One region of the Variovorax nitratireducens genome, then DNA from elsewhere that is predicted to be linked to it. Evidence: predicted binding sites of a transcription regulator. Region 1 holds the regulator's gene; the other holds the start of a gene.
What was found. Region 1 encodes sigma-54, which starts transcription at its own class of promoters, with help from an activator protein. Its sites were predicted from a motif close to TGGCANGNAANCTGCTTT; they were not measured.
Positions count from the first base shown of each region.

Region 2: the regulator sigma-54 is predicted to act here: its motif matches at 1,788-1,805, upstream of exaC (acetaldehyde dehydrogenase ExaC).

Region 1 covers NZ_JBPJZO010000002.1:735,699-740,096, forward strand. Annotated here, with positions in the region: gene lptA (lipopolysaccharide transport periplasmic protein LptA) at 1-361, shown strand, start outside; gene lptB (LPS export ABC transporter ATP-binding protein) at 433-1,203, shown strand; gene rpoN (RNA polymerase factor sigma-54) at 1,215-2,798, shown strand; gene ACSFA8_RS08790 (hybrid sensor histidine kinase/response regulator) at 2,941-4,398, opposite strand, start outside.
Region 2 covers NZ_JBPJZO010000003.1:74,135-78,532, forward strand. Annotated here, with positions in the region: gene ACSFA8_RS09615 (sigma-54-dependent Fis family transcriptional regulator) at 1-1,642, opposite strand, end outside; gene exaC (acetaldehyde dehydrogenase ExaC) at 1,882-3,402, shown strand; gene ACSFA8_RS09625 (acyltransferase) at 3,536-4,398, shown strand, end outside.

The sequences.
Region 1 (4,398 bases):
CGACGAGTGGATCGAGGGCGAATCCGACCGCATCGAATACGACAGCCGCGCCGACAACGTCAAGTTCATTGGCCATGCCGTGATGCGCCGGCTGATCGGCGCCAAGGTCAACGACGAGAGCAGCGGCCCGCTGATCGTGTACGACCAGAGCAACGACACCTTCACCGTGAACGGCTCGACCCTGCCGCCGGAGACCGCCGTGGCAACCGGCCAGCAGGGCAACCGTGTGCGCGCCGTGCTGACGCCGCGCACCGCCGCCCCTGGCACCCCGGGCGGCAAGGCGGCGGCGCCCGCGCCGACCCCGGCGCCGGGCACCGGTCTGCGTCCGTCCACCACGCTCGACGGGGAACCGCGCAAGTGAGCGACCTTACGGCGACGATCGACCGCAGCGGCGAGCCCTCGTTCGAAGGCGGCAGCAGCCGCGCCACGGCCGTGCCACTGGCCACGACCGGCAGCCGGCTCGAAGCGCGCGGGTTGCAGAAGACGTACGGCAGCCGCATGGTGGTCAAGAACGTGTCGCTCGACGTGCAGAAGGGCGAAGTGGTCGGCTTGCTGGGCCCCAACGGCGCCGGCAAGACCACTTCGTTCTACATGATCGTGGGCCTGGTGCGCGCCGACGCCGGCGAGATCACCATCGACGGCGAGCCGATCGCGCACATGCCGATCCACCGCCGCGCCCGCATGGGCCTGAGCTACCTGCCGCAGGAGGCGTCGATCTTCCGCAAGCTCACCGTGGAGCAGAACGTGCGCGCCGTGCTCGAGCTGCAGTTCGAGCCCGACGCCAGCGGCAAGCCGGCGCCCCTCACCAAGGCCCGCACCGAAGAGCGGTTGACCGAGCTGCTGACCGACCTGCGCGTCGACCATCTGCGCGATTCGCCCGCACTCTCGCTTTCGGGCGGCGAGCGCCGCCGCGTCGAAATCGCACGGGCGCTGGCCACGCAGCCACGCTTCATCCTGCTGGACGAACCCTTCGCGGGGATCGACCCGATCGCGGTGATCGAGATCCAGCGAATCATCAACTTCCTGAAAGAGCGCGGCATCGGCGTGCTGATCACCGACCACAACGTGCGCGAAACGCTGGGCATCTGCGACCACGCTTTCATCATCAGCGACGGGCAGGTGCTGGCACAAGGCACGCCCTCGGAGATTGTCGACAACGCCGAGGTACGGCGCGTGTACCTGGGCGAACACTTCCGGATGTAGGGCCTGCGGCAATGAAGCAAGGCCTGTCGCTGCGCGTCTCGCAGCATCTGGCGCTGACGCCCCAACTCCAGCAGTCGATCCGCCTGCTGCAGCTCTCCACGCTCGAACTGAGCCAGGAGGTCGAGCAGATGCTCGACGACAACCCGTTTCTGGAACGCACGGCGGAAGAGGCCGCCCGCGAGGAATTCGGGCTCGATACAGCCGATGCCCCGGCGCCGCGCGACGATGAATTCGCCACCGGTTCCATCGCCGGAAACACCGACGGAGCGGGCACTTCGACCGCCAGCGACTCTGAAGCCGCAGCCGCCGATGCGCCCACGGAAAGCCTTGCCGACAGCGAGCCCGACTGGGGCGGCGACGGCACGGTCGACATGGTGCCGGACGACAGCGAGTGGGGCGGCGACGCGCCGGCCCGCGCCAACAACCTCGGCAACGACGAGCGCGCCGATGCGACCGAACTGGCGCGCAGCCAGGAATCGCTGCAGTCGTTCCTGCACCGCCAGGCCCTCAGCCTGCGGCTGAACGACACCGATCGCGCGGCGCTGCGCTTCCTGATCGAATCGCTCAACGACGACGGCTACCTCGAAGATTCGCTGCCCGCGCTCGCCTCTGGCCTGGCCGGCGCCGACAACGACCAGTTCGACGACCTCGTGCATCACTTCCAGATGGCGCTGGGCCTGCTGCAGAGCCTGGAGCCGGTCGGCGTCGGCGCACGCGATCTCGGCGAATGCCTCGCGATCCAGGTGAAGGCGCTGGCGCGCCCCGACGAGAGCGAGAACGAACTGCAGGTGCGCAAGATCGCGATCGCGATCTGCAAGCTGCCGATGGAATTGCTCGCGCGGCGGGACTTCAAGCGTCTGGCCACGCTCACGCGCAGCAGCGAAGAGTTGGTGCGCGGCGCGATGCAGCTGATCGCGCGGCTCGAGCCCAAGCCGGGCCGCCGCTTCGTCGACGTCGAGCGCAACGTGGTGGTGCCCGACGTGATCGTCACGCGCACCGGCCGCGGCGCCAGCCTCAAATTCCGCGTCATGCTCAACCCCGACGTGATGCCGCGCCTGCGTGTGCACGACATCTACGCCGGTGCGCTCAAGGCGCACAAGGGCGAGGGCAGCCAGGCGCTGTCGCAGCGGCTGCAGGAGGCGCGCTGGTTCATCAAGAACATCCAGCAGCGCTTCGACACCATCCTGCGCGTGAGCAACGCCATCGTCGAGCGGCAGAAGAACTTCTTCGTGCATGGCGAACTCGCCATGCGGCCGCTGGTGCTGCGCGAGATCGCCGACGAGCTGGGCCTGCACGAGTCCACCATCAGCCGCGTGACCACGGCCAAGTACATGGCCACGCCCTACGGCACGGTCGAACTCAAGTATTTCTTCGGCTCCGCGCTCGGCACCGAGACCGGCGGCAATGCCTCGAGCACCGCGGTGCGCGCGCTGATCAAGCAGTTCGTGACCTCCGAGAACATCAAGAAGCCGCTGTCCGACAGCCAGATCTCCGACATGCTCAAGGAGCAGGGGATCGAATGCGCCCGCCGCACGGTCGCCAAGTACCGCGAGGCGCTGCGCATCGCGCCGGCCAACCTGCGCAAAGCGCTGTAGCTCGCCCCCAGGCTGCGCGCACTTCGTGTCGCTTCGCCAACCCCCTGCCGGGGGCGGCGCCAGCGGCCCGGCGGAGCCGGTTCCGCGGCACCCCACGAAGGGCGCCCCCACGAAGGCACCCCACGAAGGACGCCCGACAAAGTCAGGGGCGCAGCAAACCTTGGCCTGCTGCCGCTACCAGCACGGCGCGCAAATCCGCCGCCCGCACGGGCTTGCGCAGCGCATGCCAGCCGCGCTGCTGCGCGAGCCGCTGGGTGACCGGCTCGATGTCGGCCGATACCAGCGCGATCGTCAGGTCGGGGCGCTGTTCATGCAGCAGTTCGGCCAGCGCCACGCCGTCGAGTTCGCCGGGCAGGCGGATGTCGCAGAGCGCCACGTCGATCGCGGGCAGGTCGGCCAGTGCCAGCGCCTCGGCCGCGCTCGTGTAGATGCGCGGCTCGGCCTGCCAGTGGCGCAGCAGCGCGGCGATGCTGTCGGCCACCACCGTGTTGTCTTCCACCACCAGCACCGCGATGCCGGGGCGCAGCGGTTGCGGGTCGGCCGGCACGGGCACGGCGTCGTCAACCGCCTCGGGCAGCACCAGGTCGGCCGGCGCGGCTTCGAGCTCGAAGCCGAACACGGCGCCGCGGCCCGGCACCGAGCGCAGCGTGATGACGAAGCCCAGGCGCTCGGCCAGCCGGCGCACGATAGCCAGCCCCAGCCCATGTCCGCGCCGCAGGTTGCGCTCCACATTGCCCACCTGCTCGAAGTCGCCGAACACGCGTTGCTGCGCCTCGGGCGCGATGCCGATGCCGGCGTCGCGCACTTCCACGCGCCAGGCCGCCCCGGCACGGCGCCGTCGCACCGCCAGCAGCACGCGGCCCTGGGGCGCGAACTTGAGCGCGTTGTCGACCAGGTTGCCGAGGATGCGGCGCAGCGCCACGGCGTCCGTCCAGGCCAGCGCATCAGCCGGGCAGCGGACCCGCACGCGGCTCGACTGGCGCGCGAAGCTCTGCAGCAGAGGCGCCAGCGCCACCGGCGTGGGGTGCAGCGGATCGGCGGCGGCTTCGATGCGGCCGATTTCGAGCAGCTGGTTGGTCAGCCCCTCCAGCGCCTGTTGCGCCTGCGAGAGCGCGGCCACGGTCTGCTGCACCAGCGCCGTGGGCGCACCGCCGTCGAGTTGCTGGCGCAGCACCTCGGCCTGCAGCCCGATCGCCATCACCGGCTGGCGCAGGTCGTGGTTGGCGGCGGAAAAAAAGCGCAGCCGCTCGGCCTGCGCCTGTTGCGATGCGTGCAGGCCGGCCAGCGCCTGCTCGCGCAGCGCGCTCTCGTTGTGGCGCAGGCCGATGTTCTCTTCGAGCTGGCGCGAGCGTTCGGACACCAGCTTCCAGACCATCGCGAGCAGGCCGATGCCGAGCAGCGCCGCCATCATCATCACAGGTGCGCCGAACAGCAGGCCCATCACGATGAGCGGCAGCAGCAGCAGTGCAATGGCCAGCTGCATCGCGGGCGTGTGGTACGACACCGAGAAAGCCGACGACAACGTCATCGCCATGACCACGGCCGCGAGCAGCAGTTGCGCCACCGGCTCGGCCGGGTTGAACAGCAGCACGCCCGCCAG
Region 2 (4,398 bases), on a different contig from region 1:
AGCGAAAGCGCGCTACGGCGCAGGCCAGATCGGGCGCGAGCTGGAGTTCGCGATCGGGAAGGATGTCGCGCAGCATGCGGGCCACCATCTGCAGCTTGTCCTGCCGCTCGCGCAGCGGCGGCAACTGCAGCGCCAGGCCGTTCAGCCGGTAGTACAGATCTTCCCGAAACCGCCCGGCATCGATCTCGGCGCGCAGGTTGCGGTGGGTGGCGCAAACGAGCCGGAAGTCCACCGCCACCGGCTTGCCGCCGCCCAGCGGCACCACCTGGCGATCCTGCAGAACGCGAAGCAGCCGCGTCTGCAGGACAAGGGGCATGTCGCCGATCTCGTCGAGAAGCAGCGTGCCGCCATGCGCCTCGCGGATGCGGCCGGGCGCGCCATCGCGGCTCGCCCCGGTGAAGGCGCCCGGGCGGTAGCCGAACAGTTCGGCCTCGATCATCGTTTCGGGCAGCGCAGCGCAATTGACCGCGACGAACGGCCCGTCGCGACGCATTCCGCTCGCATGGATGGCCCGGGCGAACACCTCCTTGCCGACGCCCGATTCGCCTTGCAGGAGCAGCGAGATCGGCTTGTCCATCACGCGTCGTGCGCGGCCGATCGCCGTCTGCATGGCCAGATCCCCGGTGTCCAGTGCCGCCAGCGCATCGGCATGCGCCGCAGCCTGCAACCGGACAGCGGGGGTGCCGTGGCTTGCCGCCAGCACGCCGCGGCTCGCCTCCACCCGGGCCCAGAGTACGCTGCCGTCATGGCGGCGCACTGCCCGCGGCGCGCAGGCCGCCTGGCGGCACCAGGCGAAAAGCGTCGCCATGTCCAGCTGCAGCAGCCGCTCAATCGTGCTTGCACCCACGTCGGCGCGCGAGAGCCCCAGCATCGCCAATGCGGCCGCGTTGGCCCCGATGAGCCAGCCATCATCGGACAGGGCCACAAGACCTTCGGCCACGCTCCCGATGCCCTCGGGCTGCGCATGCAGCCGCAGGCGCAGGCTCGTGGCGTGGCGCGCGTCGAACAGCTTCTGCTCGATCGTGCGCACTGCCAGGCGCACCAGCCCCAGCGTATGCGGATGGAAGCTGCGCTGGTCGCCCGAAATGTCCAGCACGCCGAGCACGCGGCCGCCGGGATCGATGATCGGCGCGGCCGTGCAGGCGAGGAAGCCATTGCGTTCGAGGTAGTGCTCGCCGCCGTGCACCACCACCGGTGCGCCATCGGTCAGCGCCGTGCCGATGGCATTGGTGCCGCGCCACTGTTCGTGCCAGTTGGCGCCCGGGCGCAGCGCCACGCGCTGGGCCCGGCTTGCGAAACCTGCATCGCCCATGGCCTGCAGCAGCGTGCCTTGCGCATCGGCAAGGATGACCATGCTCCCGGTGTCGCGCATCTGCTCGAACAGGAACTCCATCAACGGCTGGGCATGCGACGCCAGTTCGCGCTGCCGATCGAGTGCCCGTGCCAGTTGCGCCGCGGAGGCATGCGGTGCACCGGGTACGCGGCCGGCAGGAACCAGGCCGAAGCCGCGGCTGCGTTCCCAGCTCCGGCGCAGCGAGGCCTCGATCAGGCCGTCAGCGACCTCGCCGGCAGTCAGCAGTTGGCGGCGCGCTTCGCGCAGGCGCGAGCCCGGCGCGCGCGTGGCGAGAGATTGAGCAGGCATCTTGTCTCCAGGTTCAGCATCGATGCGGCATTCGACTGTCCTGTTTCGTGACAGGTGTTCACCGCATGGCACCCCTTGCGCAGTCTGGGACATGGATCTGACGTGGTTCTTGCGCCAGATCAGGGAAATGGCGGCCAAACGGGACTGGCACGCCACGTGCGATGCGGAACGTCCGGATCCGCACAGCATCCGGTTTGCGCGGTTCCCATTCCACCCCTACCGGACGGAGACAAGAAACCATGCAATACGCCAGCCCCAATACCCCGGGTGCCAAGATCGACTTCAAGCCTGCCTACGACAACTTCATCAACGGCAAGTTCGTGCCACCGGTGAAGGGCGAGTACTTCGACGTGATCACGCCGATCACCGGCACGCCCTACACCCGTGCCGCGCGCTCGACTGCGGAGGACATCGAACTCGCCCTCGATGCAGCCCACGCCGCAGCCGATGGGTGGGGCCGCACCGCGCCCGCCGAACGGGCCCGCGTGCTGCTGCAGATCGCCGACCGCCTGGAGCAGAACCTCGAGCTGCTCGCCTATGTCGAGACGGTGGACAACGGCAAGCCGATCCGCGAGACGCTCAACGCCGACATTCCGCTGACCATCGACCACTTCCGCTATTTCGCCGGTTGCCTGCGCGCGCAGGAAGGCTCGCTCAGCGAGATCGACGAGAACACCATCGCCTACCATTTCCACGAGCCGCTTGGCGTGGTGGGCCTGATCATTCCCTGGAACTTTCCCATCCTGATGGCCGCCTGGAAGCTGGCACCGGCCATCGCCGCGGGCAACTGCGTGGTGCTCAAGCCCGCTGAATCGACGCCCATCAGCATCCTGGTGATGGCCGAGCTGATTGCCGACCTGCTGCCGCCGGGCGTACTCAATATCGTCAATGGCTATGGCCGCGAAGCGGGCATGGCGCTGGCCGGCAGCAAGCGCATCGCCAAGATCGCGTTCACCGGCTCCACCGCCACTGGCCGCGTCATCGCGCAGGCCGCGGCCGGCAACCTCATCCCGGCCACGCTGGAGCTCGGCGGCAAGAGCCCCAACATCTTCTTCGAAGACATCGCCGATGCCGACGACGACTTTTTCGACAAGGCCATCGAAGGCCTGGTGCTGTTTGCCTTCAACCAGGGCGAGGTCTGCACCTGCCCGTCGCGTGCGCTGATCCAGGAGTCGATCTACGACAAGTTCATGGCGCGTGCGCTGGAGCGGATCAAGGCCATCAAGCAGGGCAGCCCGCTGGACACCGAGACGATGATGGGCGCGCAGGCGTCCTCCATGCAGATGGACAAGATCATGAGCTACCTCGAGATCGGCAAGCAGGAAGGCGCGCAATGCCTGATCGGCGGCGGGCGGGCGCAACTGGGTGGCGACCTGGCTGGCGGCTACTACGTGCAGCCCACGCTGTTCAAGGGCCACAACAAGATGCGGATCTTCCAGGAAGAGATCTTCGGCCCCGTGCTCGCGGTCGCGACCTTCAAGACCGAAGCCGAAGCGCTGGAAATCGCCAATGACACGCCCTACGGCCTGGGTGCGGGCGTGTGGACACGCGACGGCAGTACCGCCTATCGCATGGGCCGCGCCATCAAGGCCGGCCGGGTGTGGACCAACTGCTACCACGCCTATCCGGCGCATGCCACGTTCGGCGGCTACAAGGAATCCGGCATCGGCCGCGAGACGCACAAGATGATGCTCGACCACTACCAGCAGACCAAGAACCTGCTGGTGAGCTATTCGCCGAAGAAGCTCGGCTTCTTCTGAGGATCGCGCCCACGGATGCCCGCCAAGCCTTGGAAGCTTGAGCGGGATCAACACCTGGGAGATGGCGTCCTCTCAGAATGGTTCGAGCCCGGCGCCAAGCGCAGGCTCCGCCCTCCTTGCTGCGCACCATCCCTTGTCCAACCTGAAACTGATGCCTGCCCCGCTGCGCGGCGCCCTCACCGCCGCGTTGCTCGGCTTGAACACGCTGGTCGCGTTCAGCTTGATGGTGCCGCCGGCAATGATCAAGTTGCTGGTGCCGGTCAACATGGTTCGCGCCGGCTGCGACCGCGTCCTGAACGCGCTGGCCGGAGGGTGGGTGGCCATCAACAACGCATGGATCGCAGCCGTGTGCCCTGCGCCATGGCGAGTCCAGGGCGTCGAGGGGCTGAACCGCCGCGGCTGGTATCTGGTGTCGAGCAATCACCAGAGCTGGGTTGACATCCTGGTGCTGCAGCGTGTGTTTCACGGGCGCATCCCGTTTCTCAAATTCTTTCTGAAGCGCGAGCTCGTCTGGGTGCCGGTGATGGGGCTGGCCTGGTGGGCGCTCGACTTTCCGTTCCTCAAGCGCGGCCGTGGTCGGGGTGCGGGCCGGGGGGATCTCGCCACGACGCGGCGATCCTGCGAGAAGTTCAGGCGCGTTCCAACGGCGGTCATCAACTTCGTCGAGGGCACGCGCTTCACGGCGGCCAAGCATGCCGCGCAGCACAGCAGCTACCGGCACCTGCTCGAACCCAGGACCGGTGGCCTCGGCGTGGCGCTGTCCACGATGGGCGAGCAGTTCGAGTCCATGCTCGACGTGACCATCGTCTACCCCGAGGGGACGCCGAGCTTTTGGGCGCTGCTGTGCGGCAACGTGAAGGCCGTCACCGTCGACGTCCGTCAATGCCCCATTCCGCCCAACCTGCTGGGCGCGGGCCCCTCGGGGAACAGGGCGCACCGCCAGCGGATCCGCAAGTGGGTCGAAGGCCGGTGGGCAGAGAAGGATCGGCTGATACA